DNA from 2 places in the Oceanobacillus sp. FSL K6-0127 genome. Region 1 is predicted to be linked to the other one. Evidence: riboswitches for the same ligand, from Rfam matches in the RefSeq annotation. Region 1 holds a riboswitch; the other holds the start of a gene.
The links. Region 1 has a riboswitch for glycine ahead of gcvT (glycine cleavage system aminomethyltransferase GcvT). Riboswitches for the same ligand answer to the same signal wherever they lie in the genome.
Positions count from the first base shown of each region.

Region 2: another riboswitch for glycine. It lies ahead of MHH64_RS10640 (amino acid permease); the one in region 1 lies ahead of gcvT (glycine cleavage system aminomethyltransferase GcvT).

Region 1 covers NZ_CP150287.1:2,729,504-2,745,044, forward strand. Annotated here, with positions in the region: gene MHH64_RS13510 (ComGF family competence protein) at 1-355, opposite strand, end outside; gene MHH64_RS13515 (type II secretion system protein) at 303-647, opposite strand; gene comGD (competence type IV pilus minor pilin ComGD) at 634-1,071, opposite strand; gene comGC (competence type IV pilus major pilin ComGC) at 1,055-1,366, opposite strand; gene comGB (competence type IV pilus assembly protein ComGB) at 1,382-2,431, opposite strand; gene comGA (competence type IV pilus ATPase ComGA) at 2,397-3,404, opposite strand; gene MHH64_RS13540 (YqzE family protein) at 3,550-3,735, shown strand; gene MHH64_RS13545 (YqhG family protein) at 3,873-4,652, opposite strand; gene MHH64_RS13550 (SNF2-related protein) at 4,639-6,306, opposite strand; glycine riboswitch at 6,444-6,531, shown strand; gene gcvT (glycine cleavage system aminomethyltransferase GcvT) at 6,710-7,825, shown strand; gene gcvPA (aminomethyl-transferring glycine dehydrogenase subunit GcvPA) at 7,837-9,186, shown strand; gene gcvPB (aminomethyl-transferring glycine dehydrogenase subunit GcvPB) at 9,179-10,636, shown strand; gene MHH64_RS13570 (rhodanese-like domain-containing protein) at 10,683-11,057, opposite strand; partial or broken gene MHH64_RS13575 (hypothetical protein) at 11,448-11,672, shown strand; gene mntR (transcriptional regulator MntR) at 11,822-12,244, shown strand; gene MHH64_RS13585 (patatin-like phospholipase family protein) at 12,494-13,387, shown strand; gene MHH64_RS13590 (SA1362 family protein) at 13,484-13,861, opposite strand; gene MHH64_RS13595 (YqhR family membrane protein) at 14,139-14,648, shown strand; gene MHH64_RS13600 (Xaa-Pro peptidase family protein) at 15,032-15,541, shown strand, end outside.
Region 2 covers NZ_CP150287.1:2,104,874-2,120,414, reverse strand. Annotated here, with positions in the region: gene MHH64_RS10670 (glutathione ABC transporter substrate-binding protein) at 1-1,114, shown strand, start outside; gene MHH64_RS10665 (hypothetical protein) at 1,229-1,405, opposite strand; gene MHH64_RS10660 (alkaline phosphatase family protein) at 1,426-2,895, opposite strand; partial or broken gene MHH64_RS10655 (MFS transporter) at 3,390-4,588, opposite strand; gene MHH64_RS10650 (MarR family transcriptional regulator) at 4,602-4,985, opposite strand; gene MHH64_RS10645 (S8 family peptidase) at 5,470-6,771, shown strand; gene MHH64_RS10640 (amino acid permease) at 7,115-8,518, opposite strand; glycine riboswitch at 8,746-8,847, opposite strand; gene sufB (Fe-S cluster assembly protein SufB) at 9,271-10,668, opposite strand; gene sufU (Fe-S cluster assembly sulfur transfer protein SufU) at 10,987-11,421, opposite strand; gene MHH64_RS10625 (cysteine desulfurase) at 11,411-12,631, opposite strand; gene sufD (Fe-S cluster assembly protein SufD) at 12,631-13,941, opposite strand; gene sufC (Fe-S cluster assembly ATPase SufC) at 13,958-14,743, opposite strand; gene MHH64_RS10610 (hypothetical protein) at 14,964-15,134, opposite strand; gene MHH64_RS10605 (MetQ/NlpA family ABC transporter substrate-binding protein) at 15,345-15,541, opposite strand, start outside.

The DNA of each region.
Region 1 (15,541 bases):
CAACATCCCTCAGATAGATTTCATGTCCTTTTCCATTGACTTGTCTTCTAACAAGTGTGCCATACAATTCGAGTGTTGCTGTTTTATTTTCATGCGGCTTAACTAAATAAAGTTTTCTATTTGTTACGTAGATGTTCGTTGCATCAATGATGTCATCTCGCATAAATTGAAAAAATTGCTGTACTGAAATTTCACTGTACGTTGATTTCGAGTTCATGCTTTGCAGCAAATAGCCCAAAAGCGGTAAACTGACGGAAAGGATAACAATACTACACAAAACAGTTATAAATGTAAATCCTTTCTCATGCTGCTTGTAATCCATAAAAACAGAGCTGTTCTTCTGTATTTTTCGCATTATTCCATTCAGCACATCCTTTAATGAACTCATTTTCAATCTGGAAATCAAATTGAACCTCCATATAAGAATCGACCGTTTTTGTGAAGGCCACAGGGAGTAAGGTATTTGAACTCCAAATAAATTGTTGTAACTCGTCGTGGAGCAAGTAAGCTAGTTTTCGACGATCGCTTAATACTTTTTGTTCTATATCAAGCGTTGAGATAATTGGCATAAATGTAGCAATTGCGGTGAATATGATACCGGAAGCAATTAATACTTCTATTAATGTAAAACCATTACGATTCTGCAATATAAAACCTACCTTTCCCGAACTGGAAGACAATTCGATATTCGCTATATGTTGTTTTTATATGAATCGTTCGCGGGTATAAAAATGTACCTTTCCCATTAAATCGAATATCACTATTTTGTCTATAATCAACCGTCCATCCAGCAGGATAGACTTGCTCTGCAATTATTTCATTGTCCTGAAAGACTTTATAATTATCCTTGTAGAAACGAATAAATATCTCCTCACCTGTAGTCAAATAGGACATGTTTTGAACATATAAAACATCGATTTTCAATGTATCTAGAAATTGTTTGTCCTTTTGTTTTTCAATGCTTTCAAATTGAAAGGGAGGGAAAATTACCATAATAATTGAAAAGACAGCAAGAACAAAGAGGACTTCCAGCAATGTAAAACCATGATTATACTTAAGGTGCTGATACAATACCTTTATTTCCATCTACTGAATAGTTTAAAGCCTCTTCATTAGGACAGGTGAGTTGATCTTCGTTTAAGTAATCAGGAACTAATGCACTTAAAGTATTCGGATACGAATTATTTTCCATATAATAAACATCTACTTGTCCCTGAACGATGGATACTAGTGCTGTACATCCTTTGCTGTGGACCTCACTGCTCCGGTCACCGAGATTCGGAACGATAAGGATGATTAAGACGGATATGATTAATAGAACGATAAGCATTTCGATCAATGTGAAGCCGCGGTTATTGTTAAACATAGCAAAGCTCTCCTTTTAGATTGTTTTAATTAGCTGGAACATTGGCCACATCAACGTTATATAAATAAAAATGATGAAGCCAGCTAAAATTGTAAAAAATACCGGTTGAACGAATGTAATAATTTTCACGATTTTTCTTTGGATTTCTTCCATTAATAGCTCTGCATAGATACTCAAGTCTTTTTCAAGTGCTTGTGCGTCTGCATTTTTACTGAATATAGTTGTCAATTGTCCTTCTAGAAAAGTAAAAACAGTAAGTAAACTGGCGATGTGGACACCTCTTGATAATTCTGAAGTCATTTGCTGGGCGTAATAGGAGATAATAGGTAGTTTCTTCTGTCGGGTCATATGGTCAAGTATTTCTTTGAAAGACATTCCGGTTTTAAGCAGTGAACTGAAATGTGTAGCGAAGTAAAAGGACGTCTGTAGCTTAAGGAAGCTTCGGTAAAGTGGAATTGTGCGATATACATTTAATTGCTTTTCAATTGGCAACTTACCCTTTGTTAGTAACCATACAAAAAGTAAAATTCCCAAAACAAAGATTAACACAAAAGTAATGGTGGTAAGCATTTCAATTAAAATAATGGACACCTGGACGGTTGATGAAGCGGACATACTTGCTTGAAAAATATCTTGAAAAGACGGGAGGACACTTTGTTTTATAAAGTATAGCAGCAAGGAGAAGATAAACAATAGAATAAGTGGGTATCTGGCAGCTTGTTGAAATTTATTTGTATTTTTTATTCGATATTCATACATTGCAGCACATTTTTTGATGCTACCCTCAAGATCTCCATTTCCTTTTACAAAATAAAGATATGAAGTAATCAGCGGATGAAATTTCGCCTGATCAAATGCTTCATCAATAGACATACCGTCTTTAAGGCACGTTAAAATGCGGGTTGCAGGTTTTTCTAATTCTTTATTCCATTTTACTGTTTCAATTGCATCTAGCAATGGGTAGCCATTCGTTAATAAACGATGTAATAATTGTAGGAATTGAAGCTGCAGAGGGCTAGCCAGCATTTTTCTACGACTGATAAACCCTTTCAGATATGAAGCCATATGCATAAGCCTTCTTTCTTAAATACTCAAATGAATGAAATGTATCAAGTTCTGTTAATTCGTTCCCCTCAATGGTATTCTCTAATAATGTACCTTCGAGTAGTTCAAGAATCGCTGCTCTCCTTGCGAATTCGGATTTCACCTGCAATGGAAGTAATTGAAGCGCAGCAACCGCGATAAGTGATTGTTTCATATCACTTCGTTTGATACCCATATCGATTAAACGATGAATTGTTCCTATAGCATTTTTTGCATGTAATGTGCTCAGAACCAGGTGACCTGTTAAGGATGCTTCAAATGCAAATTTGGCTGTGTGCTTATCGCGGATTTCACCAACCATAATAATATCTGGGTCATGTCGTAACGCTGCTTTTAAGCCTGTCTGATACGTAATTCCAGCTTTTTCATTGACTTGCACTTGTAGAATATTGTCCATGTTTTTCTCAATTGGGTCCTCTAAAGTAATGGTTTGATACGACTTTTCCTTTAAGATGGATTCCAGTAAAGCATATAATGCTGTGGTCTTGCCACTTCCGGTTGGCCCGGTCAGAAGGATGATGCCAGCACGATTGGACATCCATTCCTTCATTTTATTTAGTTGGCTTTTAAAAAGAAAAAGTTGTTCAAGAGTGAGTTTTGTTTCTTGTGGAAGGATCCGAATTGCTAAACTTTCTGTTTGATGGAGAGGAAGTGTCGATAATCGCAATGAGAATAAATTGGACGTGGTCTTATGTTGAATGGTGCCATTTTGCGGCTTTCTTGATTCACCAATATCCATTCCAGCTATAAATTTGTAGTAGGTGAGCAGTTGTTCATATTGTTTAAGTTTTATGTGGCAATGTTTTACTCGTTTTCCATGGATTCGAAAAAAAATATCTGTATAGTCATGGAAAGGATAGAAGTGAATGTCTGAAGCGTTCTCTTTAATCGAAGCGTTGAGCAGGTTATCTGATAAAGTTGCAGTGGGATTCAAGGTTGTTTTCACCTCCTTTTATTTTGCAACAGTATACTTTATTCGACGTTTTTTGATTAAACCCTTCTTTTTTATAAAAATTTTTGTATATATTTTTTTTGATTTGCAAAAGATAAGTGTGAGACATGGAATCGAGGTGGTAGTAATGTCAGGAAATGATTATTTGAAGTTTATGACCGAACAAGTTGTTTCATATATAGACTTACCATCTGAGGAAAGAAAGAAACGAAAAGAAGCGCAAAGGAAACAAAATTCCTTATACACCACCAGATGGTTTGGTATGCTTCCATTCACATTAAAAATAATGTTCCAGAAGGAGAATAGCAGATAAATTTACCTGCTATTCTTTATTTATGGAGGTTGTTCAAAAAGTATGAAATGTGACTACATTAAACTGCTGGGACTAGCATAGTGCCGAACAAGGCTTTTTTTATCTCAGCCTCTAACCCTGCACAAGTGATTTTACTATTATAATGCATGTTGTTCGAGATACACGATACCTCCATTGATTACGTCCAATGTTACCTTTGGATGATAACGTTTTGTTAATTCGTCTTGTTCTTTTTTCATCTGTTCACTTTCTAAGTCGTCCTGATAAAAATGCTGTAACGTTTGAATTTCTTCCTGTAACAATTCTAAAGATTTCTTAGCCCACGTATGTTCTTGCTCTTCAATATAGTTTGACAGAACAGTTTCCATTCGTAAGTAACCACTTTTTATTTTAATCATTGGAGACAATGTAAAGCAATAATCAGAAATTGTTGTTTGTAATGAAAACTTCCTTAACAGATTCATCATATCTAACTTCATCATGCCGTTAACTAAATGTAAACCGATAGAAATGATTTCATCCTTTTTATGCTGCCCTTGATAACTAATTTTAAAGTTTACAACTAGCCATGGATGTAAGGGCGTCTTTTCGGTTGCATGAATTAATTGAAATAGCTTTGTAAATTTTTCCTTTTCTTTTAAATGATTCATAATTTGCTGGAGGCGAGGACTGCCAAAGTGAATCCAGTCTCCTTTTGCATCCCGTTGTTTTGGATTTGTAATTAGCGTAAGTTGCATTGGATCGCCGGTACGGCCAATTTTTTTAATGTAGTGCCAGTAAAATGGTCGGTTCATCAATTCACGATCCATCTGTTCATTTAATTGTATTTGTATCACACCATCATGATTGGAAATAATTTCGCAATCCTTAGCAGTAAAGTAATCTGTCAAAAATTCATTTAAATTAGTAATTGCCATAAAGTCTCTCCTCCGTTTCCGCTGTAGAATCATTTTTTGCACCTTGAATAATGGAAGAAAGGTTATTTAGTTTAATTCGTACCTCCCCTGCGGAGGTGGATTCATTATAGATAGACTCCATCTCTGACTCGATACTTGAAATGTTCAGCTCAGCTAAAATATCATCTAGGTTGCCAATTACCTTTTCAAATAGGTTTATCTTTTCGTATAAAAGTGTCAGAATATGTTCTTCTATCGTGTTGCGAATAACAAGATTATAGATGTGTACATCCTTTTCCTGTCCGAAACGGTGGATACGTCCAATCCTCTGTTCAAGCCGCATTGGATTCCATGGTAGATCGTAATTAATTAGGTGGCTGCAAAATTGAAGGTTAATTCCTTCACCTCCAGCCTCAGTAGCAATCAAAACCTGCGCATGATCTTTAAACAGTTGTTTCATCCAGTCCTTTTTACCACGTTTAAATCCACCTCGGAAGGGGACCGATGAGATACCATGTTGCTGTAAATACCATTGTAAGAAATATTGTGTTGCTCGATACTCTGTAAAAATAATAACTTTTTCATCACCTATTGATTTAATTAGCTCTACTGCTTTTTCAGCTTTTATGTGGTGAGGCAGCTCCTCAATTTTGCTAAGTAACGGTTTTAATACAGCTGCATTATTTTCATGCTCACTAATTTTAGATAATGACATATAACAAGCTTCTCGTGATGAACATATCTCACGGAGGTACGTAATTTTCGAAAAAGTGGAGAACGCGATTGTAGTATTGACAAGATCGTCATATACTTCGCGTGCTTTATCAGGAAAATCAATCCATAAGGTCTCAATCTTCCGTTTAGATTCAGTGAGTTTTGTTGCTTTTCTCGTATTTCGAATCATTACTTTTTGAATCAATTGTTTTAAATAAGGATCTTGTTCCAGCTTACTTCGATCCTTACCATATTTTTCGATAAAGGAATCACAATTTCCTAGATGACCAGGTCGAAGTATTGTAATTAAATTAAATATCTCAATTAATCGGTTTTGTACAGGTGTAGCTGTTAAAAGCAAGCAGTACTTCTTTTTAATTGCACGTACAAATTGATAGTTTTTTGTTTTATGATTTTTAAGCTTATGCGCTTCATCAATCAGAATAAAATCATATTCCGTGTCAATTATTTCTTCCCGGTTAGGAGAACGCTTTGCTGTATCAAGGGAGGAAATAATAATCGGATTTTCTTTCCAACTATAATTCTTCCGATGTGCAACTGCTGGTATATAAAACTTTTCATTCAATTCCTTCACCCATTGGTTAACAAGCGATGCAGGAACGAGAATAAGTGCATTTTTTACTAATCCCCGAATCATGTATTCTTTTAAAATAAGACCTGCTTCAATTGTTTTTCCTAATCCGACCTCATCTGCTAATATTGCACGACCATTCATCTTTTCAATTGCTTGTTCAGCAACATCGGTTTGGTGATCTAAAAAGTTAACATGTGGAAGATATTCTAATGCACGTAACCCATTAAAAGAAGGTGAACTTGTTGTTAACTCAGCTTGAAATGCCATCGAAAAGAGTTCCCAATTGGAGAAAGGACCCTCTTTGCTAATGGCTGTTTCTAAAGCATTGATAAAGGCTGAATCTTTTTGTAGTTCAATAGAATCCATATGTTGAACACACATCCTATTATTAAAATTTGGATTTCACTATAATTTTGCTTTTTGATATGTTATAATTCAAAGTGAAATAGAGTTCCTTACATTCTGATACATAGTATAACCAAATATAAATTTTTCATTAGCGGATGATTACAAGGGGAGAGCTTACATTATGTAACGCCGAAGGAGCAAGTTAAGAGCGAATCTCTCAGGCAAAAAGACTCTTGTAGGACGCAACTCTGGAGAGTGTTTACTTAGAATTAGTAAACCACCCACGAAGCAAATACTTATACAGTCATCCAACATTCGTATAAGTATGCAACTTTCTGGTTTAAGGACAGAGATTTCTTCGGTAAGGAAGGAATCTCTATTTTTATGCACTTTTTCAACAAAATTAGGAGGAGTGGATGGTATGAGCAAGTTGAAACGAACACCTATTTTTTCGGAATATGGAAAATACGGGGCGAAAACAATTGATTTTGGGGGCTGGGATTTACCAGTACAATTTACTGGGATCAAACAGGAACACGAAGCAACCAGAACAAAAGCAGGGCTATTTGATGTGTCACATATGGGGGAAATTGCTGTAAAGGGCCCTAAAAGCTTAGAATTTCTGCAATACGTTATGACAAATGATGTGACCAAGCTCGTGCCAAACCGAGCACAATACACGATTATGTGCTATGAAAACGGGGGAACAGTCGATGATCTAATTATTTATATGCTTGCAGAAAATGATTATTTGTTAGTGGTGAATGCAGCGAATACAGAAAAAGATTATGAGTGGCTGCTCCAGCATAACACATACAGCGAAAAGGAAGTAACGATTACCAATACCTCAGCTGATTATGTTCAATTTGCATTACAGGGACCGAATTCAGAGGAAATATTGCAGCAGCTTGCAAAAACCAATCTATCCGAGATCAAGTTTTTCCGCTTCGATGCAAATGTTCCGCTGGAAAATTCAGAACATACTGCAATTGTTTCGCGTACTGGCTATACTGGTGAAGATGGATTTGAAATCTATATTGACAAATCAGAAGGTCCTGCTTTGTGGAATCGGCTGCTTGAGGCAGGAAAAGACAAAGGGCTCGAGCCAATTGGACTTGGCGCGCGTGATACACTTCGTTTCGAAGCAGGTCTTGCATTGTATGGTCAGGAATTATCAAAGGATATCAGCCCAATTGAAGCGGGGCTTTCGTTTGCTGTAAAAGTGAACAAAGAAGCAGATTTTATAGGGAAATCTGTACTAAAAGAGCAAGTGGAAAATGGAACGACAAGAAAATTAGTTGGAATTGAAATGATCGATAAAGGCATTCCACGGCATGGATATACGGTATTGAAGGATGATCAAGTGATTGGGTTTGTAACATCTGGTACACAATCCCCAACTTTTAACAAAAATATTGGATTAGCACTTATTGATTCCGAGTTTGCAAATGAAGGTACAGAATTAGAAGTCCAAGTTCGAAAACGCAAATTAAAAGCAATTATTGTAAAGACACCATTTTATAAACGAGATAAATAGGGGGCATCGTAATGGAATTTCGTTATTTACCTATGACTGAAACCGATAAAGAAGAAATGCTGCAAACAATCGGAGTTTCAACCACAGATGAGCTTTTTTCAGACATTCCAAGTAGTGTACGCTTTCAAGGAGAATTGAACTTAAAAAAGCCAGCAAATGAATACGAATTAAAAAAAGAACTAACTGAAATGGCAAATAAAAATGCTAGTTTAAAACAATATACTTCGTTCCTTGGAGCTGGTGTGTACGATCATTTTATTCCATCTGTTGTTGACCATGTTATTTCCAGATCGGAATTTTATACAGCATATACACCATATCAACCGGAAATCTCCCAAGGTGAGCTGCAAGCAATTTTTGAGTTTCAAACGATGATTTCTGAATTAACTGGAATGCCTGTTGCCAACTCTTCGATGTATGATGGCGGAACCTCTTTAGCAGAAGCGGTTAATTTAAGTGCAGCACAAACGAAACGGAGAAAAGTGCTTGTTTCTCAAGCTGTGCACCCGGAGTCACGTGCTGTTATTGAGACATACGCAAGAGGACAGAATGTTGAAATCGTGGAAATCGGATTAAAGAATGGTTTAACGGACCTTGATCATTTAGAACAAGAGTTGGATGATACGATTGCTGGTGTTGTGATACAATACCCGAACTTCTTCGGTCAAATTGAACCGTTACAAAAGGTGGAGGAATTAATTAAGCAACAAAAGAAAACCATGTTTATCGTTTCCAGTAATCCATTGGCTCTTGGATACTTAACACCGCCCGGAGAATTCGGTGCAGATATCGTTGTTGGTGATACGCAAGTATTCGGGATTGCTGGACAATTCGGTGGACCTCACTGTGGTTATTTTGCAACGACCGAAAAACTAATGCGTAAAGTTCCAGGGCGTTTAGTGGGACAAACAAAGGATGAAGATGGTGTACGAGGCTTTGTATTAACATTACAGGCAAGGGAACAGCATATCCGTCGTGATAAGGCTACTTCTAATATTTGTTCAAATCAGGCATTAAATGCACTTGCAAGTTCAGTTGCAATGAGCTCAATAGGTAAACATGGATTGCGGAAAATGGCAGCTTTGAACATGCAAAAAACACGATATGCAATTGAACAATGTAAAGCAGCTGGTTTAGAAATCGTATATGAACATCCAAGCTTTAATGAATTTGTTGTAAAGCTTTCTAATTCCGTACCAGCTATAAATGATAAGCTGTTTGAAAAAGGAATTATTGGCGGATACGATTTGGAACGCAATTATCCTGAATTAACAGGGCATATGTTAATTGCTGTAACAGAAATTCGTACAAAAGAAGATATTGATACGTTTGTAAAAGAATTGGGGGATATCAATGGCTAATCAAGAGTTTCCATTAATATTTGAACGTAGCAAGGAAGGAAGAACAAGCTATAGCCTGCCGAATTTAGATGTTCCAGAAATTGATCTTAATGCTGAATTGGATGACGTATACGTAAGAAAGACTCCACCAGAGTTACCAGAGGTAAGTGAGCTGGAAATCATGCGCCATTACACTGGGCTTTCTAATCGAAATTATGGAGTGGACTCTGGATTCTATCCACTAGGATCCTGTACGATGAAATATAATCCGAAAATCAACGAAGATGTTGCACGCTTGGAAGGATTTAGCCATATCCATCCATACCAAGATCCCAAAACGGTTCAAGGTGCAATGGAAATGCTTTATGATTTGCAAACGGCTTTAAAAGAAATTACAGGGATGCATGAAGTTTCTTTACAATCCGCTGCAGGTGCTCATGGTGAATGGACTGCATTAATGATGATTCGCGCGTTTCATGAAGCAAATGGCGATTTTGGGAGAACAAAAGTGATTGTGCCGGATTCTGCACATGGCACAAATCCGGCATCAGCAGCAGTTGCTGGTTTTGAAGCAGTAACCGTAAAAACAAATGAAAAAGGACTTGTAGATTTAGAAGACTTAAAACGTGTTGTTGGTAATGATACCGCTGCACTCATGCTGACAAATCCAAATACACTTGGATTATTTGAAACAGAAATTATGGAAATGGCAGAAATTGTTCATGCTGCAGGCGGGAAATTATATTATGATGGCGCAAATTTAAACGCAATTATGGGTTATACACGTCCAGGAGATATGGGCTTTGATGCAGTGCATTTAAATCTTCATAAAACCTTTACAGGTCCCCATGGCGGCGGCGGACCAGGTTCTGGACCTGTTGGTGTATCGAAAGAGCTCGAACCTTTTCTTCCTAAACCGATTATTACGAAAAAAGAGGATGAATATGTGTTCGAATATGATAGACCTCAATCAATCGGTCGTGTTAAGCCATACTACGGAAACTTTGGAATTAATCTCAGAGCTTATACGTATATCCGAACAATGGGAGCAGAAGGTTTGAAAAAAGTAAGTGAATATGCGGTATTAAATGCGAATTATATGATGCGGAAATTGGAGAAGGCATATGAATTACCATATAACCAGCATTGTAAGCACGAATTTGTATTGTCAGGAAGCAGACAAAAGAAGCTTGGGGTACGTACTCTTGATATTGCAAAGCGACTATTAGACTTTAATTACCATCCACCAACCATTTACTTCCCATTGAATGTAGAGGAGGGCTTGATGATTGAGCCTACAGAGACTGAATCGAAGGAAACATTAGATGGTTTTATCGATGCAATGCTTCGAATTGCTGAGGAAGTAGAGAATAATCCTGAAGTCGTACAGGAAGCACCACATAATACAATTGTAAAACGAATGGATGAAACTACCGCAGCAAGAAAGCCTATTTTACGATATTATAAATAAAAAATAAGCCTTGAGGTAACTTTTAAACCTCAAGGCTAAATTTTTATTAATTTTTCGTTTTAATTTTACCGGTCCATTTCTTGAAACCGCCTTTTAAATGATAAATATCCTGATAGCCTTTTTTGTGTAGTAGCTGTGCCGCACGAGCAGAACGTGTACCGCTTTGACAATAAAGGTACACAGGCTTATCTTTTCGCATTTCTACTAAACGTTGACGCATTTGACTTACAGGAATATTTCTTGCTCCAAGAATATGACCTCTCTCAAATTCCTGAGGCTCTCGCACATCTACTAATTGAGCTTTCCGATATCCTTCCCGGAATTGATCTTCCGTTAATACCTTCAAGTAATTACGTTGTCTATAATAGCGGAATAAACCAACAGCAAGCAAGACAACTACGGCAATAATTAAAAACTCCATTTTACTTCCCCCGTCTGTCCAAAAAATGTTCATTATCTATTTTATTATATGGGTAGACGTGGTATATTTCAAAGTTTTTCTCTTTCCTATAAGAAAAGTTCACGATTTGCAGTTGCTTTATAGCTGATTTTTCATTTTAAATTACTAATTTCCGTGCCTGACAAAGAATACAACTATCAATAAAGCAGCTTATGGGGAACTCAACGGGCATTAGAACCTAAAGCATAGTGATAGTGCCTAGAAGATAATAGGTGAACATATGAAAGAATTATGGGCTTCCGATAGTCTATCTAGACAACGAATGATTGTGGGTCTAAAAAGGAGTGAAATAAAAAAGGGATATATCAAAACTCCAAGAGAAAAAAGAACGTGCGAAGAATGCATGGAAGAGAAGCAGAAGAAAACACCGTTGGTGAACAAACAGAGTTGTTCACAGATACCGAAAAACCTAAAGTTGTGTTAATGGATACAATCCAAGAGCTAGAATGAATCATTGTTACGATTGGTTCCGAAATCGGTGACACCTGTCCAGTTTGTCGAACGGATAGTGTAGAGGAGATTGGTGGTTGTAATACTTGTACAAGCTGTGGAGCACAGCTGAAATGTGGTCTTTAACTATAAGAAGAAGAGTCCCCGTAGCTCTTCTATTGTTTTTTACCGTCTAAAATAATATAACTTGTGTTAATTTGTCTTTTCCTGTATCCTCAAAGTAGAGAAACAGTTTTGCCCTAAACAAAAAATATTCTTGAAACGAGGAGATCTACATGCCTACTCCAAGTATGGAAGATTATATCGAACAAATATATAACTTAATTGAAACAAAAGGATATGCCCGTGTATCCGATATTGCAGAAGCATTAGAAGTACATCCATCTTCCGTGACAAAAATGGTACAAAAATTAGATAAAGACGAATACTTAAACTATGAAAAATATAGAGGATTTGTACTGACTGCAAAAGGAAAAAAAATTGGAAAGCGTTTAGTGTTTAGACACGAGCTTCTGGAAGAGTTTTTAGAAATCATCGGGGTAGAGAAAGATAATATTTACAATGATGTAGAAGGTATTGAGCATCATTTAAGCTGGAATTCAATCGATCGAATTGGCGATCTTGTCAACTATTTTAAAACAGATTCTGCAAGACAGGAAGAATTAAAAAAAGTCCAAGCGGAGAGTGTAAAAGAATAAGCATAAAAAACCATACAGCTCACGTGGATCTGTATGGTTTTTTCATGAATTAAAAGATTGGCCGAGTTTATTCTTCGGTGATTATGAGTCGCTCTAACATGTTCACAGTTCTCACGCTCCACGACAATTTTATCGACATTGTTCTATTCTTAGCGCTTTGCTTATATATATAAAGAGATTACCCTTTCATTTCGCTTACGAAGGTAGTTAAGCACACATCATGAAAAATGAGCGCGGGGGAGAGAGTGGATGAAGATTGATGCAGTTTTTTCTGGTGGCGGAGTTAAAGCATTTGCTTATATTGGTGTACTAGAGAGTCTGAAAGAACATCAACTTCAAGTAGTACGAGTGGCCGGAACTTCTGCGGGGGCTATTGTTGGGGCATTGGTAGCTGCAGGTTATGAAATAAACGAAATTGAAGAGCTTATACATGAACTTGATCTAACTGAATTTATCGACCCACCACTTTTAACAAGGCTGCTGCCATTTACGAAGTGGTTTTTCTTGTATAGTCAGCTGGGGATTAATAAAGGTAACAAACTGGAAAGTTGGCTAGAAGAACTTTTAGCAAGAAAGAATATTCGCACCTTTCACGATATAAAAGAAGGTTACTTTAAAGTTGTTGTCAGTGATCTTTCTTTAGGAAAGCTTATTGTCATACCCGACGATTTGGAACGCGTGTACGGAATTGAAGCAAATTATTTCCCAGTAGCAAAAGCTGTTCGAATGAGTGCAGGATTTCCCTTTTTCTTTATGCCAAAAAAGATGCCTGGATTGTACAAAAAGAAAAGCATAATGGTGGACGGTGGACTTTTAAGCAACTTTCCATTATGGATCTTTGATAATGGAGACAATACAAAGAAGAGGCCAATATTAGGAATTAAATTGACAGATGCAACTGAAAAGGGGATTGGACCAAGAGATATTAAAAATGCCCTGGATATGTATCAAGCATTATTCTCTACAATGAAGCAAGCACATGATGCCAGGTATATATCAAAAAATGATCAAAAGAACATTCTATTTGTTCCTGTTGCACATACAGGAGCAGTTAACTTTCATATTTCACAGGAAGTGAAGCAAGAATTAATCCAAAGCGGGAAAGAGAATGCTGATCAATTTTTAAAACGGTGGTCAACTTAAACATCGCTCATTGTCAAGCAGTCCTTTTGTCAGCTTCAATCTAAAGTGGAGAAATCCCTTTCAATATTAAAGAACGTCTAAAATAAAGAAGACCGGCTATAAAGAAGCTCGGTCTTTTCGTTTTGTTTTATTACCTTCAATTACTTTTAAATGTGTAGCACGTTTTGTTCGTTTTTTCTTTTGTGCTACAACGGGCTTCGTCTGTTTAGGAGCGGCATTGTATGAAGTTTGCTTGTATTTGGATTTAGATTGCTTTACTGCCTTCTTATACTTTTTCATATCATCGGAATTAGAAGGGGTTCTCTTGTTCAGCACAAAGTAATATAGCAGAGCGAAAACAGCCACCCCAATACCAAACATAATTAAAATGTTTGTTAGAAAGTTAATTGTATTTCCGAAAAGCTGTGAAATTAAACCGATAACTGCTAAGCCAATAATAATGTAAACAACAATAGAAAATTTACTACGGCCCATAAAAACTCCTCCTTCCACAGTCTTGTAATATAATAATAGTCTTTTACTATGTTATATACCACTAAAGCGCAAGTTTATATCCGTTTTTTGTAAATTAAATAAAAATAAGTTTTCTATTAGAAATTGTTTCCTAATTTGTACAAAAATATTCAGTACAGGATTTGTTTATCTTAATTCTATTTTACCCGAAAATACTGTTAACAACTAGCCTAATGTTTTAATACAATGATTTGTTTGCAAATGATTGGTAATAATAAAATCTGGAGGTGTCACAACAATGAATACAGAAAAACAATCACATAACACGAATTCTGAAGAACAGTTTTCAATATTGCCTAAGTCCTTATTCACCGGATTGGTGGGAGGTATAGCTTTAGGTTTTGCGTGGATCATCTTATATTATTTTAATTTTAGTGAAATATCACCTAAATCTTTTATTCTAAAGTCATGGACTAATGCAAATTGGGTTGACACATGGTTTGGAACACTTCTAACAATTATAATAATTGGACTGCTGTCCATTGTTACAGCTTTGATTTATCATGGAATATTTAAAAAAATATATTCGATGTGGATGGGAGTTGTATATGGAATCATTGTGTGGGGTTTTATCTTTGTCCTAATGCCGCCAATTTTTACGAATGTACCAAACATCACGGATATTACGTTTGATACAATCTTATCGACCGCAAGTTTATTTATCCTTTATGGAACTTTTGTAGGTTTTTCCATTTCATATGAATATTATGATATGCGAGTACAAATAAGAAAACGATCTGAAGAATAGCTCTATATTAATATAGCAGTAAAAATACTCAAATGAATTGATTTATGTTAGACTAATTGTACAAAAATAACAAATTGTATCCGTTAAAGTGCGTGTTCAAAAAGGAGGATGAAAAGGACCGAGCAGGTCGAGGCGGCGTAGCTTTGAGCAGACGATCTTGCACGCAGGAAAAGTGATTTTCTTTTCCAAGGAGCGGGAGCGTATGCAGTTAATACGTGAGCAGCGGAAAAGCAAGCCAACGAGCTTCCACAGGATGTAGTGCTTGACTTCGACGTTCGACACAGGATGTGTCGGTACTTAGTCGAAGGTCTACTGATCTCGATTTGTGTCATTTTCACCGGACTTTTTGAATAACCTCTTAAACGATTGAGGGGGAAAAACTGATGGAAAAACTGAATAAGCTGCGAGAAGCATTGGAAAAAAATAAGCTTGATGCAATTTTAATTTCTAGTCCAATCAACCGAAGATATGTGACCGGATTTACTGGCACAGCAGGTATTGCGTTGGTATCACGTGACGACGCCAGATTCATAACTGATTTTCGCTATACAGAACAAGCAAATGAACAAGCTAAGCACTTTAACATAATTGAGCATAAACAGTTAATTGAAGGGGAAATTTCAGATCAATTAAAACAAATGCAAATTAAACGGCTTGGTTTTGAAAAGGATTATGTGACATTCACTAAATATGAAAACTATCAGAAAAGCTTTGATGTGGAACTAATCCCGGTTAGTGGGTTAGTTGAAGAGCTGCGTTTAATTAAAACGAATGAAGAGTTAAATACGATGAAAAAGGCAGCTAAAATTGCAGACGATGCGTTTGTTCATATCCAAAAATTTATTAAACCGGGTGTTAAAGAAATCGACATTTCAAATGAACTCGAATTTTAT
Region 2 (15,541 bases), 620 kb from region 1:
AACAGAATTCCCGTACTCTGGTTTACCATCCAACCTAAGCCATTCGGTTTCAGGTATGATTTCACCAGAACAAATCAGGGAAGATTATGCTGCTATGGGAGAAGGAGAATCTGTTGGTAGTGTTATCAATGCAAATCCAATTGGAACTGGCTTCTTAAAATTTGAAGAATGGCAGCCTGGACAGCTTATCCGTCTAGTGAAAAACGAAGACTATTGGGGAGAACCAGCTAAGATCGAATCGGTTACCTTTAAAGTCGTACCAGAAGATTTAACACGTATCGCTGAATTAGAAACAGGAGACACCCACATTTCTAATCCATTAAGTTCTTCAGATGTATCACAGATCGAATCTAAAGAAAATTTATCCGTTCTACAACAAGGAAGCCTTGCATTAGATTATGTTGGATTTAATACATCGAAAGAACCGTTTAATGACCAGCTTGTCCGTCAAGCAATTACAATGGCCATTGATAAAGATCAAATAATCAATGGAATCTACGAGGGATATGCACAAGTTGCGGAAGGTCCTCTACCACCAAATGTTTATGGTTATGATGAAAATGTAGAAGGACTATCCCGTGACCAAGGTAAAGCAAAAGAATTACTTGCTGAAGCAGGATACCAGGATGGATTTACAACAACTCTTATGACAAACGATACGCGTGAACGTATGGACATTGCAACGAATATTCAATCACAGCTTGCAGAAATTGGAATTACGGTTGAAATCGAGGTGTTGGAATGGGGAGCATATATCGAAAAACTGGATGCAGGCGAACAGGAAATGTTTATTTTAGGTTGGTCTAACAGTACTGCCCATGCGGATAATACGTTCTATCCATTATTCCACAGTGATAATCTTGGAGCATCTGGAAATACGGTATTCTTTGAAAACAGTGAACTAGATACCTTAATTGAAGAAGCTCGTCAAGCACAAGACGAAGCTGAGCAATTAGAGCTTTATAAACAAGCAGAAGAAATGCTTGTAGATCTTGCTCCAATGGCTTACTTAACGCACAAAGATTATTTATTAGGTGTACGTGATGAAGTGAAGGGATTAACAATGTATCCTTCAAAATTGCTAAACTTGAAAGAAGTATCTATTGAGGAATAAGTTTATTTGCTTTGGAGGCTGTCCGAGGGTTCGGGCAACCTCCTTTCATATAATAAATAACCCCGACACGTTTAATACATGTACTTACACTATCTTAATTTTGATTCGTTCCACTCACTTACGCAAGAGCTGATACTGAGGTAAGCTTGCAAAAATTTCTAACGCCAACGCTTCAATATACGTATGGACAGTTAGGTTACGATGATCTGCCATATTTAATCCAAGTATGGTTTCTCTTTCACTAAATATACCAAATTCTCGAGAAGGACGAATTATTCCTTTTGCTGCCATCGTTTGCAGCTGAACTCTCCTTAATCTTGAAGCAACCGAATTATAAATTCCTTTATATCTACAACACGTGGATATATTGGTTCCTCCTCGGTTCCTGTTATTATCAGTGGTACAAGAGATTCTTGTTTGTGCAAGGAACCGTGTGCTGCACCAGAAAGATGGACAGGTGATGATTGCGCCTTAAACTCACAGCCCGGTTTCGCATTGACGACAATGAAACGCCCCGAATGGGAGTTGAAAACACTATACAACCGAGCTAACGCATCTGGATAGTTACCATAGGTGACTCTTTTTTCAGTGGTCAGATTTAAATCCAGAAGCTTAGCATCCCCTTCTATACTCCATGATTGATTATAAATATCAATAAATTTCCCGGAAGGGCGATATTTCAGTGACCCTTCTTTCATACCAGATTCTACATGAATGGAGCTTTCATTTTTCCAGGCTATAATATCGATCCTCTCATCGTTTTTGAGCTGTTCGATAATAGCAGACAACGGCAGACTGTCATCCAGTACATAAAGATAAGACATCCGCTGATTTACACATAGAACGATCTGATCTTTCTTATGTACTGGGCGTCTTATTCGGGAGATACGGTATTTTTTTAACCATTTTCTTAAATCAATGACAAATTCTCGATGATTTGTTCCTGTTGCAGAGTGACCATTATCCCCCATCACTAGCCATGCATTTTGATTAATTGCTTCCTTCCAGCTTGGATACAAATCCAATATTTTTTGAATTTCCTTATCAATCTTTGTGATACCTTTAATATCCATCGGCCCCTTTAAATGAATTCGGGCATCCATGTCCTGAAATATACAGAAGGTAAATGAAGGAAGTTTGTTCTTTCTAATAAGATACTTAAGTTCCCGAGCAGTATATTTATAGTTTCCAGCAGCTATTTGCGTTGCGAATCCCCATGGACGTACTTTTGAAAAGGTTCCCAAAGAAAAGATATTTGCTGCTTCCGTTGTCCACTTTCCATTTTTAAATCGCGTCAAGGCACTGAATAACTTTGGTGTTTGCAACTTTTGCGGGGTGTTTCCACGATATACAAAGGAATTAATGGAAGCTGAATTCATCCCCCTTTTAGCTAATTCCTCATAAATGGTAGTGACTTCACTGCTCAGATGCTCATTATTCAGTCGGAAAAGCATATTATGGACCGTTCTGCGAATCCCTAACCTAAACGTTTCCCTAAAACCAGTACCGTAGTTAATAATCTCTTTTTTGGAATTATCGAACCAAGTTAAACCAGGTATATGATGTTGGTCAGCATAAGTACCTGTCAAAAGGCTGCTGTCGATTGTTACCGACATGGTTGGAAATGAAGTCACCATATTCGTAAAATAACTACCATTTTCCATCAAAAATTGTAAAGCAGGTGCTCGTCCTGTTTGAATAGCTAATTCCAGCGGTTCAGACATCAATGAATCGATGTTCAGCAAGATTACAGGTTTTTTCGATTGTGTGTTTTTTTTCATAATTACCATCCTCGCACGAGATTCAATATGTGAATTTCCCCCTCTTTGCTCTGAATCGGTTCTATTTTCTTTTAAGCAACTATTCAAAGACCAGCAAGAAGCTTCAAAAATCTACTATAAAATAATGATTACTATGTGTTTAGCTTATAGAAATAATTCGAGACGTTGTCCAAAACGTGAGCAGTTTTCAATCCAAAATAATTGGGTCCTATTTTATTATTTTGCACAATATCTATAATTTCATGAATGTAAGTTACTCAGCCATGCGCTCAACAAGCTCATTCGAATTGATTTGATATTGCATCAATATTAACTGCTACATATCACTTTCAACAATTAGGAACAAATAAAAATAACCCTGCCACAGATATTATCGTGACAAGGGTTTGCATTTTCCCTCTATAGTAGAATTTTATCTCATAAGGTATAACAACCTTGAACTACGAACAAACTTGCTTTCTTTATAATCTATAATATCTATGCTTTATTGACATTTACATGGCATCGGCTTTTTCGCCAATCCGCTCTTTCCTTTTTCCATGCATGAAGAAATAAAGTACTATCGTAACGAAAACCATGAGCCCCATCATGAAATATAAGCTGCTATATCCAGTTAGCGGAATCAGATAGCCAAGTAAATAAGGACCGAATCCAAGACCAGCATCAAGCGCGATATAGTAAGTTGATGTTGCTAATCCAATCCGATCTGGCGGTGTCACTTTAACCGCTATTGCTTGGGTAATGGATTGCATGTTTCCGAATCCAAGGCCAATAAGAACACCAGCTGCTAATAAAGCAAAACTATTCGTTGTAAAGCTTAGAAGCAGTAATCCTGCACCAAACAGAATAAAAGCTGGATACATAACAGTATTTTCACCTTTTAAGTCCATTAACGACCTGTAAATGGACGTGATACTAGGATAGCTACTGCATAAACAACGAAAAAGAAGCTTGCCACCTCGACAAGACCAATCTCGATTGCATAGAAATTAATAAAAGAAAGAACACTTGAATACCCAAGTGATACGATAATTACAATGAATGCAATCGGCAGTGCTCTTGGTTCCACAAAATCGGAAAACTTAATTTTCCTTCTTTCAGCTACATTTGCAGGTTTTCCTGCAAATGGTATCTTAACAAACAGAGATATGATAAAACTAATAATCGCTAATGCAAGACAAAAGCCAAAAATCACTTGATAGCTCGTATGTGAGCTCATGTATAGTCCAAAGAAGGGTCCAATGGCTGTTGCCAGCGTAATACTCATACTGAAGTAGCCAATCCCTTCACCTTTTCGATCATTAGGAATCAACTCAGCAATAATAGTTCCTGTAGCTGTACTTGCCACCCCTAATGCGATTCCGTGTAATAAACGAGTTACAAGCAGTATCTCTATCCCTGCATGAATAAAGTATAAAAGGGATGTCAAAATAAAAAAGGTAAGCCCAAAATATAATACTTTCTTGTACCCAATAGATGAGATCATTCGTCCAATAAACAAACGCCCTACTAATGTTCCTATGATAAATATACCTGTTATAAGACCAGCTACACTCTCTGAAACATGATATTTATCGACTGCATAAACAGCCATGGTCACTAATAATAAGTAAAAAACGAAATACAAGAAAAAATTTGCTGCTGCTATAATAATAAAATTCTTCGTCCATAATTGAGATTTTGTTTGTTTCACCGTTTCTATCACTTCACTTCTTAATATTATTTTTAATTTCTTCCATCACCCGAATAAAATCAATCAATTCTGATTCTGAGATGTCTTTTAGAATTTCCTTTTCAAACTGATCAATGGTCACACGTACTTCTTCATAAACAGCTGTTCCTTGCCTAGTCAGCTGCATGCGCTTTTCGCGCTTATCTCTTCCAGCCACCTGTTCGACATAGCTCATTTCCTCTAAACTGGCAAAGGTTCTAGTGATGGTAGGCTTCTCCACACCTTGATAATGAGAAATTTCCACAAGTGTTGAAGCTCCATAATTGTACAGGTAATACAAAATGGTCCACTGTGCTCGATGCAGGTTATGTTTATTCAACAAGACATTAAGTCTATTTTCAAAAGGGCGATACAACATAATTAATTGATGGAAAAATTTCTGTGCAGATTTTATGGAAAACGCCTCCTATATGGTTATCATGGATAATAGTTACCTAAGGTAACCATTATCCATGATAACAAAATTTCAGGAATTTGTCTATACAATGCTAAAGTTACTATTGCTAGAACAAAAGAAGCTGGGACAAAAGTATTTTTATGAAGTGAAAACCGAACATGATTGATGCAAATAACTCGCTCCGGAAATATAATTCGCTAAGTTTGTACATCGTTCGTCTTTAACATTAAGTATTTTAGTTATGTTCCAGCCTCTTCTACCTAATAAATAAAAACGAAACACAACTCTTACTAGAAAACAGTTTCTCTAATTTCCCTTTCCTCATAGTAATTCACTCTATAACCATATAGTTATCTACCTTTTTTACTATTTTCTATACTATTTAATCACGCTCCTTTCTGACAGTTTACGTAGAATATCGTAAATCAAAGAAAGGAGAAAGTGTATGTTAAATTTTTCAATGATTGACTTGGTCCGACGTAATGGAAAAAAGGTTGACAAAAATATAAGGGGAGAAATGGTTAACTTTTATCGGCCTTTTCGTTATATCCCTTGTTTCCTGCAAAGCTCCATAGAGCGTGTTAGAAAAAAAACAAAGAAATTACCCGTCGTAATAAAATTTGCCCCTGATTCCTTTTCTTCTGGGGTAAACGATGTAAAGGAAACAAAGTGTCGTTCTCTTCGCGAATACCCTTCTATTTCCTGTTGTTCAGCTAAATTATCCGTAAAAAATATTGAACATTTAATCACGAACTGCAACCATATCCAAAAAGTCTATTTAGACAGAAAGGTGACAACTTTACTAGATACCGCTTCCCCGGCAATAAACGCAAATGTTTTAAAAGATAATGGGTTAACAGGAGAAGGCGTAACCATTGCAGTAATCGATACTGGTATACATCCACATGAAGATTTACAAGATCGCATTATTGGCTTTAAGGATTTTGTTAATAGGAAATCTGATCCCTATGATGACAACGGTCATGGAACTCATTGTGCTGGAGATGCGGCTGGCAATGGCTTGTTATCGAATGGACAATATCAAGCTCCAGCATCCCAAGCTAATTTAGTAGGTGTCAAAGTACTAGATAAGATGGGAGCTGGTTCATTATCAACTGTTATTGAAGGAATCGAATGGTGCATCCAACATCAATCCGAATATAATATTGATATTCTTTCCCTTTCACTCGGTTCCGATGCTGTAGCACCTGCTGAAGATGATCCTGTGGTAAATGCGGTTGAAATAGCCTGGGATAACGGAATGGTTGTCTGTGTAGCCGCTGGAAACTCTGGTCCCGGAGAACAAACCATTGCAAGTCCAGGAATAAGCCCAAAGGTCATTACAGTCGGAGCAGCTGATGATAATAATACCGTTGACCGATCCGATGATTCAGTAGCTGATTTTTCAAGTAGAGGTCCGACGATTGATGGGCTTATTAAGCCAGATTTATTAACACCAGGAGTCGATATTATCTCTTTACGAGCTCCCAGATCTTTCCTTGATAAAACCAATAAAGCAGCACGTGTGGACACTCACTATATGTCCTTATCCGGAACGTCAATGGCTACGCCGATATGTGCAGGAGTAATTGCACAATTGCTTCAACGTGATCCAAATCTTACGCCTGATCAAGTCAAAGAAAGGCTTTTGGATGCATGCGACGATTTGGGACAATCCCCACATATTCAAGGTGCTGGTTATTTAAATGCTAGTGATCTGATTGAGGACTTTGCAAATGTCGAGTAGAGGCTTACGTTTTTCTTCACTCGTATAAGTTTTACTGTTTTGCTTTTTCAAACCCTCTGTCTCCTCTAGATACTATTAGGCAGAGTTATATGTATGGTGTAAGAGCAAAAAAAGTAAGCCAAATCATCCTATGCTTTTTCAGATAGGAATGATTTGACTTACTTTTTACTTTCACCTGATTCTTAAAATAGCTCATCAACTGCCCTTAGCTTCTTACAGACCAAATCAGCCGGGCGATAAAGGGAATTTAGGTATTTCTTCAAAAATGTTAACCCATTTGAAACGAGCCAAATAATTTTAATAATGAGACTAAAACATGAGCCCGGCTGCCACATATAGATTATTATCCCCGTTCAACCTTATCCGCCACTAATCCTTCCTCATTTTTCTTATCTTTATGGGGCACGATTCTTTTGCGTGCCTTATAAATCACAATTAGCGCGATAAACCAAACGGGCGTTATCATCAACGAAACACGTGTATCTTCTGCAATTGCAAGCACAACAAGAACAAATGTCAGGAAGGCAAGGATTAAATAATTTGCAAATGGATAAAATGGCATCTTAAATTTATTCACTTTTGCCAGATCAGGTCTTGTTTTACGGTATTTCAAATGACTGATGACCGTAATCCCCCAAATAAATATAAAGCATACTGTAGAAATACTTGTAACGAGTGTGAATACTCCTTCTGGCATTACATAATTTAATGCGACTGAAATTAAAACAACTGCAGTCGAAAAGAACAGTGCATTGGAAGGAACCTTTCTTTTATCAAGCTTGGCAAATTTTTCCGGTGCATTTTTCTCTTTAGCGAGTGAATATACCATCCGGCTTGTACTGAAGATGGCACTATTACATGCTGAAGCAGCAGAAGTTAGAACGACAAAATTGATGATACCAGCAGCACCAACGATACCAACTACCGTAAAGACTTGGACGAATGGGCTTTCAGTTGGGCTGATAGCGGTCCATGGATACACACTCATAATAACAAGAAGTGCACCTATATAAAAAATGATAATTCGAATAGGAATATTATTTATCGCTTTAGGTATAACTTTCTCTGGATTTTCTGTTTCTCCCGCTGTAAGTCCTACAAGTTCGATACCAACAAACGCAAATACGACCATTTGAAAAGAGAGGATGAAACCATTTACACCATTTGGAAACATGCCTCCGTGGTTCCATAGATTCGTGAAACTCGCTCCACCTGCATCCGTGGAAAAACCACTTATTATCATAACAATACCTGTAACTATTAAGGCTAGAATTGCGATGACTTTAATTAATGCGAACCAGAATTCCATTTCTCCAAACAGTTTTACAGTGGCCAAGTTCATACATAATAAAATAACAAGCGCGATTAATCCTGGCATCCATTGTGGTATCGTTGGAAACCAATACTGGGTATAGAGGCCAACTGCTGTTAAGTCAGCCATTGCAATGGAAATCCAACAGAACCAATATGTCCAGCCAGTTAAAAATGCTGTCATTTCACCTAAATAATCTCTTACAAAGTCAACAAACGAATGATAGCTTAAATTACTTAACAGCAATTCTCCAAGGGCACGCATGATTAAAAAGAGAACAGCACCTGTAATCAAGTATGCGAATAATATGGATGGCCCTGCTAAATGTATTGATTTTCCTGCACCAAGAAATAATCCCGTACCAATTGCTCCACCAATAGCTATCAGTTGTACGTGTCTGTTTTTTAAACCCCTATCTAATTTTTGTTCTTGCATACAATTCCCTTCTCTCAACCTTTTTGATAATTATTAATTGATTTAGTTGCTAGTTCTTCAGTCTTTTATAAAATCATCATTTCAATTATATAACTGAAAAATCCCACATTTAAAAAAAGGATAGAGAAGGGCTATATTATTTCCATTCTCTGTCCTTTTACCTGAAAGTTTATCCTTCTATAATAGAAGGTCCCCTTTGGTGGCATAAATTGCACTCTCCAGAGTAGCGTCCTGTATTGGTGCTTTTACCTGAGAGATTAATTCCAATGGTTTTTTTGGAACTTGCTCCTTCGGTGGCGATATACTTCGCTCTCTCCCAATACAATCATCCGCAAGTTATGTAACTGTATAATATACTTAATTGTAATAACAATAGAATTTTTATTATAGCATATTATTTGATATCTCATCAATGTCATTAAATTTAAAGCAGTTCCGAGATATAAATTCTTGTCCTGATCAAAACGATTATCGTGCTGCAGCACTGGAAAAAGCAAAAAAATGTTCAGTAAACCTTCAAGAATATTAAAAAGGTCCACGACGTCTGAATCTGCCAAATATGTAAAGAGTTTAACATTTGATTCGTGCGGAAAAGTTGAGAAAAGAAGAAGAATGGATGTTATTAGCTAACTACGTAAACAGTCAAAAAATAACAGAACAGAGATTAGTAGGGCGTAAATTGGGCAATTACGTAACATTTAATAAAAAAACCCTCGCCACAATTATAATTGTAGCGAGGGTTTCCTATTATATTACCCAATAGAGCCTTCCATCTCGAATTTAATCAATCTGTTCATCTCTACTGCATATTCCATTGGAAGTTCTTTTGTAAATGGCTCGATGAAGCCCATTACGATCATTTCTGTTGCTTCTTCCTCTGTTAATCCTCTACTCATCAAGTAGAACAATTGCTCTTCAGATACTTTAGAAACTTTCGCTTCGTGCTCCAATGAAATGTTATCATTTAAAATTTCATTGTATGGAATAGTATCAGAGAACGATTCGTTATCCATGATTAGCGTGTCACATTCGATGTTTGCACGTGCACCGTCTGCTTTACGTCCAAAGTGTACAAGACCGAGGTACGAAACCTTTCCGCCTTGTTTAGAGATTGATTTTGAAACAATTGTTGAAGACGTGTTTGGTGCTAAGTGATGCATTTTTGCACCTGCGTGCTGTAATTGTCCTTTACCAGCAATAGCGATAGATAGCGTGTTACCACGTGCACCTTCGCCTTTTAATAAAATCGCAGGGTATTTCATCGTTAATTTCGAACCGATGTTACCATCAATCCATTCCATCGTTCCATTTGCATCAACTACTGCACGTTTTGTAACTAGGTTGTATACGTTGTTTGCCCAGTTTTGAATCGTTGTATAACGGCAATATGCATCTTTTTTAACAACGATTTCAACAACCGCACTATGAAGTGAGTTTGTTGTAAAGACTGGAGCTGTACAGCCCTCAACATAGTGTACAGATGCACCTTCATCAACAATGATTAATGTTCTTTCAAACTGCCCCATATTTTCCGAGTTAATACGGAAATATGCTTGTAACGGTGTTGATGTTTGAACACCTTTCGGAACATAGATAAATGATCCGCCAGACCATACGGCTGAGTTCAGTGCAGCAAATTTATTATCGGAATATGGAATAACTTTTCCAAAGTATTCTTTAAATAACTCTTCGTCTTCTTTTAGCGCTGTATCAGTATCCTTAAATACGATACCCATTTCTTGAAGATCTTCTTTCAAGCTATGATAAACAACCTCTGATTCGTACTGTGCAGATACACCAGCTAAATATTTTTGTTCTGCTTCTGGAATACCAAGCTTATCAAATGTTTCTTTGATTTCAGCAGGTACCTCATCCCATGTTCTACCTTGCTTTTCAGATGGTTTAACGTAATAAACGATCTCATCAAAATCAAGTTCTGAAAGATCTCCGCCCCATTGCGGCATTGGGCGCTCGTAAAAATGCTCTAATGCCTTCAAGCGGTAGTCAAGCATCCACTGCGGCTCTTCTTTCATTTTAGAGATTTCTTCAACGACTTTACGTGTTAATCCTCTTTCCGTTCGGAAAACAGAGACGTCTTTATCATGAAATCCATATTTATATTCTTCCATTTCAGGCATTTTTTTAGCCATTATATAACCTCCTCATTGTATTATCTAAAGCGGAATCGCCCGGTTAGCGACGTACGGACTGCGCCCGGTACTTTGGGGTGGTTCGACTTCGAACATTCCTACGTAGGAGATAAAGGAAACACGACGACCAAAGGAAGTCGATGTTGACTTTCACCGCAAGGGTATAAGTGCGACTAAGCCTCTGTCAAAGCCAGTCGGCAAGTCTTCTTTATCGTACGGAGGTGAGGGAAGTCTCGCTAGTCGCTGGGCGATGGAGCTGGACGTGGCTACTCATGCACAAGAAAAACATCCAGCAAAACTTTATATTTTTAAATTCATTTAATCTTGTTGTGCGCCCTTTTCCATTGCCTTCCATGCCAAGGTTGCACACTTGATTCTTGCTGGAAACTTGGAGACACCCTGCAATGCTTCAATGTCTTCCATATCCAATCCTTCTGTATCAATCTCTTTTCCAAGCATCATCTCAGAAAATGCTCTCGACATTTTAACTGCTTGTTCAAGACTTTTTCCTTTAATTGCCTGAGTCATCATCGAAGCAGACGACATACTGATTGAACAGCCTTCCCCTTCAAACTTGGCATCTTGTACAACACCATCTTCAACTTGCATTTGCAATTGAATACGGTCTCCGCATGTTGGGTTATTCATGTCGATTGTTACTGAATCACCCTCAATTTGTCCACGATTTCTAGGGTTTTTATAATGATCCATAATTACTTGTCTGTAAAGTGTATCGAGGTTATTAAAAGACATTCCCAAAATACTCCTTCGTTTTCAACAGTCCATTTACCAGCAGGTCAATATCCTCTTCCGTGTTGTAAAGATAGAAGCTGGCACGTGCTGTTGCTGTTACATCGAGCCATTTCATCAGTGGCTGTGCGCAATGATGTCCAGCACGAACAGCAATTCCTTCTGCATCAAGTGCTGTTGCTGTATCATGTGGATGCACATCATCGAGATTAAATGTAACAAGTCCAGCACGTTTTTCTGGACCATAGATTGAGATACCATCGATCGTGCGTAGTTGTTTCATTGCATAGTCTGCTAATTTTTGTTCATGATCTAAAATAGTTTCATTACCAATTTCATTCAGAAAGTCTATTGCTGCAGCCAGTCCGATTGCACCTGCAATAATTGGCGTACCACCTTCAAATTTCCACGGCAATTCCTTCCACGTAGAATCATAAAGGTTAACGAAATCAATCATTTCGCCGCCAAATTCAATTGGTTCCATATTTTCTAGAAGCTCTTTTTTTCCGTATAAAACACCAATACCAGTTGGACCACACATTTTATGAGCCGAAAATGCATAGAAATCACAGTCAAGATCAGCTACATCTACTTTTAAATGCGGAGCACCTTGAGCACCATCAACAAGCATAACCGCACCATGAGCATGGGCAATTTGAGCGACTTCCTTAATTGGGTTAATTGTACCCAACACATTGGAAACCTGTGTCATTGCTACAATCTTCGTATTTGCTGTTACCGTTTCGCGAACAGCTTCTAATGTTATAGTACCATCGCTTTGCAATGGGATATATTTGAGTGTTGCACCAGTTGCTTTTGCAGCTTGTTGCCAAGGGATAATGTTACTGTGATGCTCCATTGGCGTAATCACAATTTCATCCCCTGGTTTCAAATTCGCTCTCCCATAACTGGTAGCAACAAGATTAATTGCTGTCGTTGTTCCTCTAGTAAAAATAATTTCAGCTGTACTGCGTGCATTAATAAATTCACGGACCTTCTCGCGAGCGCCTTCGTATTTATCTGTTGCTCTTGTTCCTAACGTATGAACACCACGATGTACGTTTGAATTATCTTCACGGTAATACGTGTTAACCGCCTCTATAACTGACAGTGGTTTTTGCGAAGTCGCAGATGAATCAAGATAGACTAAAGGATGTCCATTAACTTCCTGATTTAAAATGGGAAACTGTTCTTTAATGGCTTTAACATCCATTAATTAACTTTCCTTTCAATTACTTGAGTCAATTGCTTACGAACAGACTCAATTGGAATTTGAGATACAACAGGCTCAAGGAACCCATGAATAACCAAGCGTTCAGCTTCTTCCTTTGTAAGTCCACGACTCATCAAGTAGTACATTTGTAAAGGATCAACACGACCAACAGAAGCTGCATGACCAGCAGTTACATCATCTTCATCAATTAATAGAATTGGGTTGGCATCCCCTCGTGCTTTTTCACTTAGCATTAATACACGTGATTCCTGCTCCGAATTCGACTTCGAACCACCATGCTCAATTTTACCAATCGCGTTAAAGATAGTAGTCGCACTACCTTTCATAACTCCACGTTGTAAAATAAATGCATCGGTTTGTTTACCGAATTGGCGAATGCTTGACGTAAAGTTCTGTGTTTGTTTCCCACGTCCAACAGTAACAGCTTTAGCCTCTGACGTTGCATTATCACCTAGTAAATAGGTAATGTTTTCGGAAACCGTATTTCCGTCATTCATTTGACCTAATGCCCAGTTAATCTTCGCATCACGTTGAGCTACACCACGACGATTTACATAGGTTGTTGTTCCTGCTGCAAAATGATCTACTGCACCATATGCAACTTGTGCATTATCATGAGCAAATACTTCTGTTACGATATTCGCTACCGTTTTTTGCTCTTCATTGTGAGAAACGTAGTTCTCCAAATAGGTGAGCGAGCTTCCTTCCTCCGCAACGATCAACACGTGGTTGAACAATGCTGTTTCAGGATCCTCTTGCCAGAAGATTGCCTGGACTGGTGCTTCGATTTGAACATTCTTAGGAACATAGATAAAGATTCCACCATTCATTAGTGCTGCATGAAGTGCTGTTAAACGATCCTGGTCAACAGAAACCGCTTCTTTCATGTAGTATTTTTCTACTAAATCACTATGCTCATTCAAGGCAGTAAAAATGTCTGTAAAAATAACACCTTTATCCTTTAAATCTTCATTTAATGTAGAAAATGCAACGGAATGATTTCGTTGAATCAACAAGTTTTCTGCTTTATTTTCTTCATCAAAGTATGCTTGTATTTCTTCAGGCAATTCAGTTGTAGTAGTAACAGCCTGACCTGATGTAAATTCATGTTTGAACGTATTGAAATTCCAATTACGGATATTGGTTTTATCCGGCTTTGGCATTTCAAGCGTGTTTACTTGAGAAAGCGCGCTCACGCGTAATTCAGACATCCACGCAGGTTCGTTTCGTTCTTTTGAAAACTGTTCTAAATAGTCTTTATCAAATGGCAGCTTTGTTTCGACAGTCATTTTACTCCTCCTAACGTTACGCGTTTTGTTCTACTGTTTCGTCTGTAATTCCTAACTCTTCTTTAATCCACTCATAACCTTCTTCTTCTAAACGTTTTGCAAGCTCAGGTCCACCTGATTTCACAACACGGCCCTGCATCATAACATGAACAAAGTCAGGAGTAATGTAGTTAAGTAAACGTTGGTAATGCGTAATCATTAGGCAACCAAAGTCTTCTCCGCGCATTTTATTGATTCCTTTAGATACAATTTTCAATGCATCAATATCTAATCCAGAATCGATTTCATCTAAAATCGCAATAGCAGGATTTATTTGCAATAATTGAAGGATTTCATTACGTTTCTTCTCCCCACCAGAGAAACCTTCGTTTAAGTATCGTGTAGCCATGTTTTGATCAATTTCAAGTAAATCTAAGTCTTTATCTAATTGCTTAATAAACTTCATTAGAGATACCTCATCGCCTTCTTCACGACGAGCATTGATTGCAGAACGAAGGAAGTCAGAAGTTGTTACACCACTGATTTCACTTGGATATTGCATAGCTAAAAACAGACCAGCACGAGCACGCTCATCTACTTCCATTTCTAGTACATCTTCACCGTCAAGGATAATACTTCCTTCTGTAACTTCATATTTGGGATGTCCCATAATTGCTGAAGCAAGGGTAGATTTACCTGTTCCGTTCGGCCCCATTATTGCGTGGAATTCTCCACCCTTTATCGTAAGGTTTACACCTTTTAATATTTCTTTGTCTTCAATCGATACATGAAGATTCTTAATTTCTAAAACTAATCCTGACATAAAACATACCTCCAAGTAAGCTATTTTCTAGTATGAAATGAATTGACATCATTCTCAACTTATTCTCATTACAATCTTAAAGCATTTCAAATTAATTATCAACTCTTTTAAGCGCACAGCTTATTACTGTTTCACCATATCAAATTAGATATAATTGTACAAATAAATAGTGCTGATGTCCGCATATTAAGACACCAGCACAAAGGTAATTATAAGTTTGTTATTTAGCTATTTGACCATCCATTCCTGCCACTAGCATTTTCGCTTCTTTGTATTCCCGTTCTCGTTGTTTTTCTACTTCCAGCCGTTTTTCAAGTTTCCTGCTGTACTCCTCGTAGCAAACATGACGGGACTTCGTCATTCCTTTTTCCATTTCCGAAGTGTAATTCAACCTCAGACCACTGTCAATAGTGAATCATCCTTTCGTTTTGGTTACATAAAATATAGTAACACTAGAAAGGTTCCCTTTACAATTCGGATTTAAACCTCTATGACTGGATTATTCTATATATGAATGATTCATAACGTGAAAACATAGAAACGACATTAAATAATGGCAAATAACGCACGTATCCTTTAAAATGCTATTAATAAATTATAATTACTTTTCGCCTTCCACTGGTAGAACTGCACCATCGTAGTTCTCCATCATAAAGTTTTGGATTTCTTCAGATTTTAGTACTTCAACCAGTTTCTTTAATGCTTCTTTATCAGCATCTTCAGACCTTACAGCAATAACGTTTAAATAGTCAGTTTCTTCGTCTTCAACAAACAATGCATCCTCTAATGGGTTAAGAC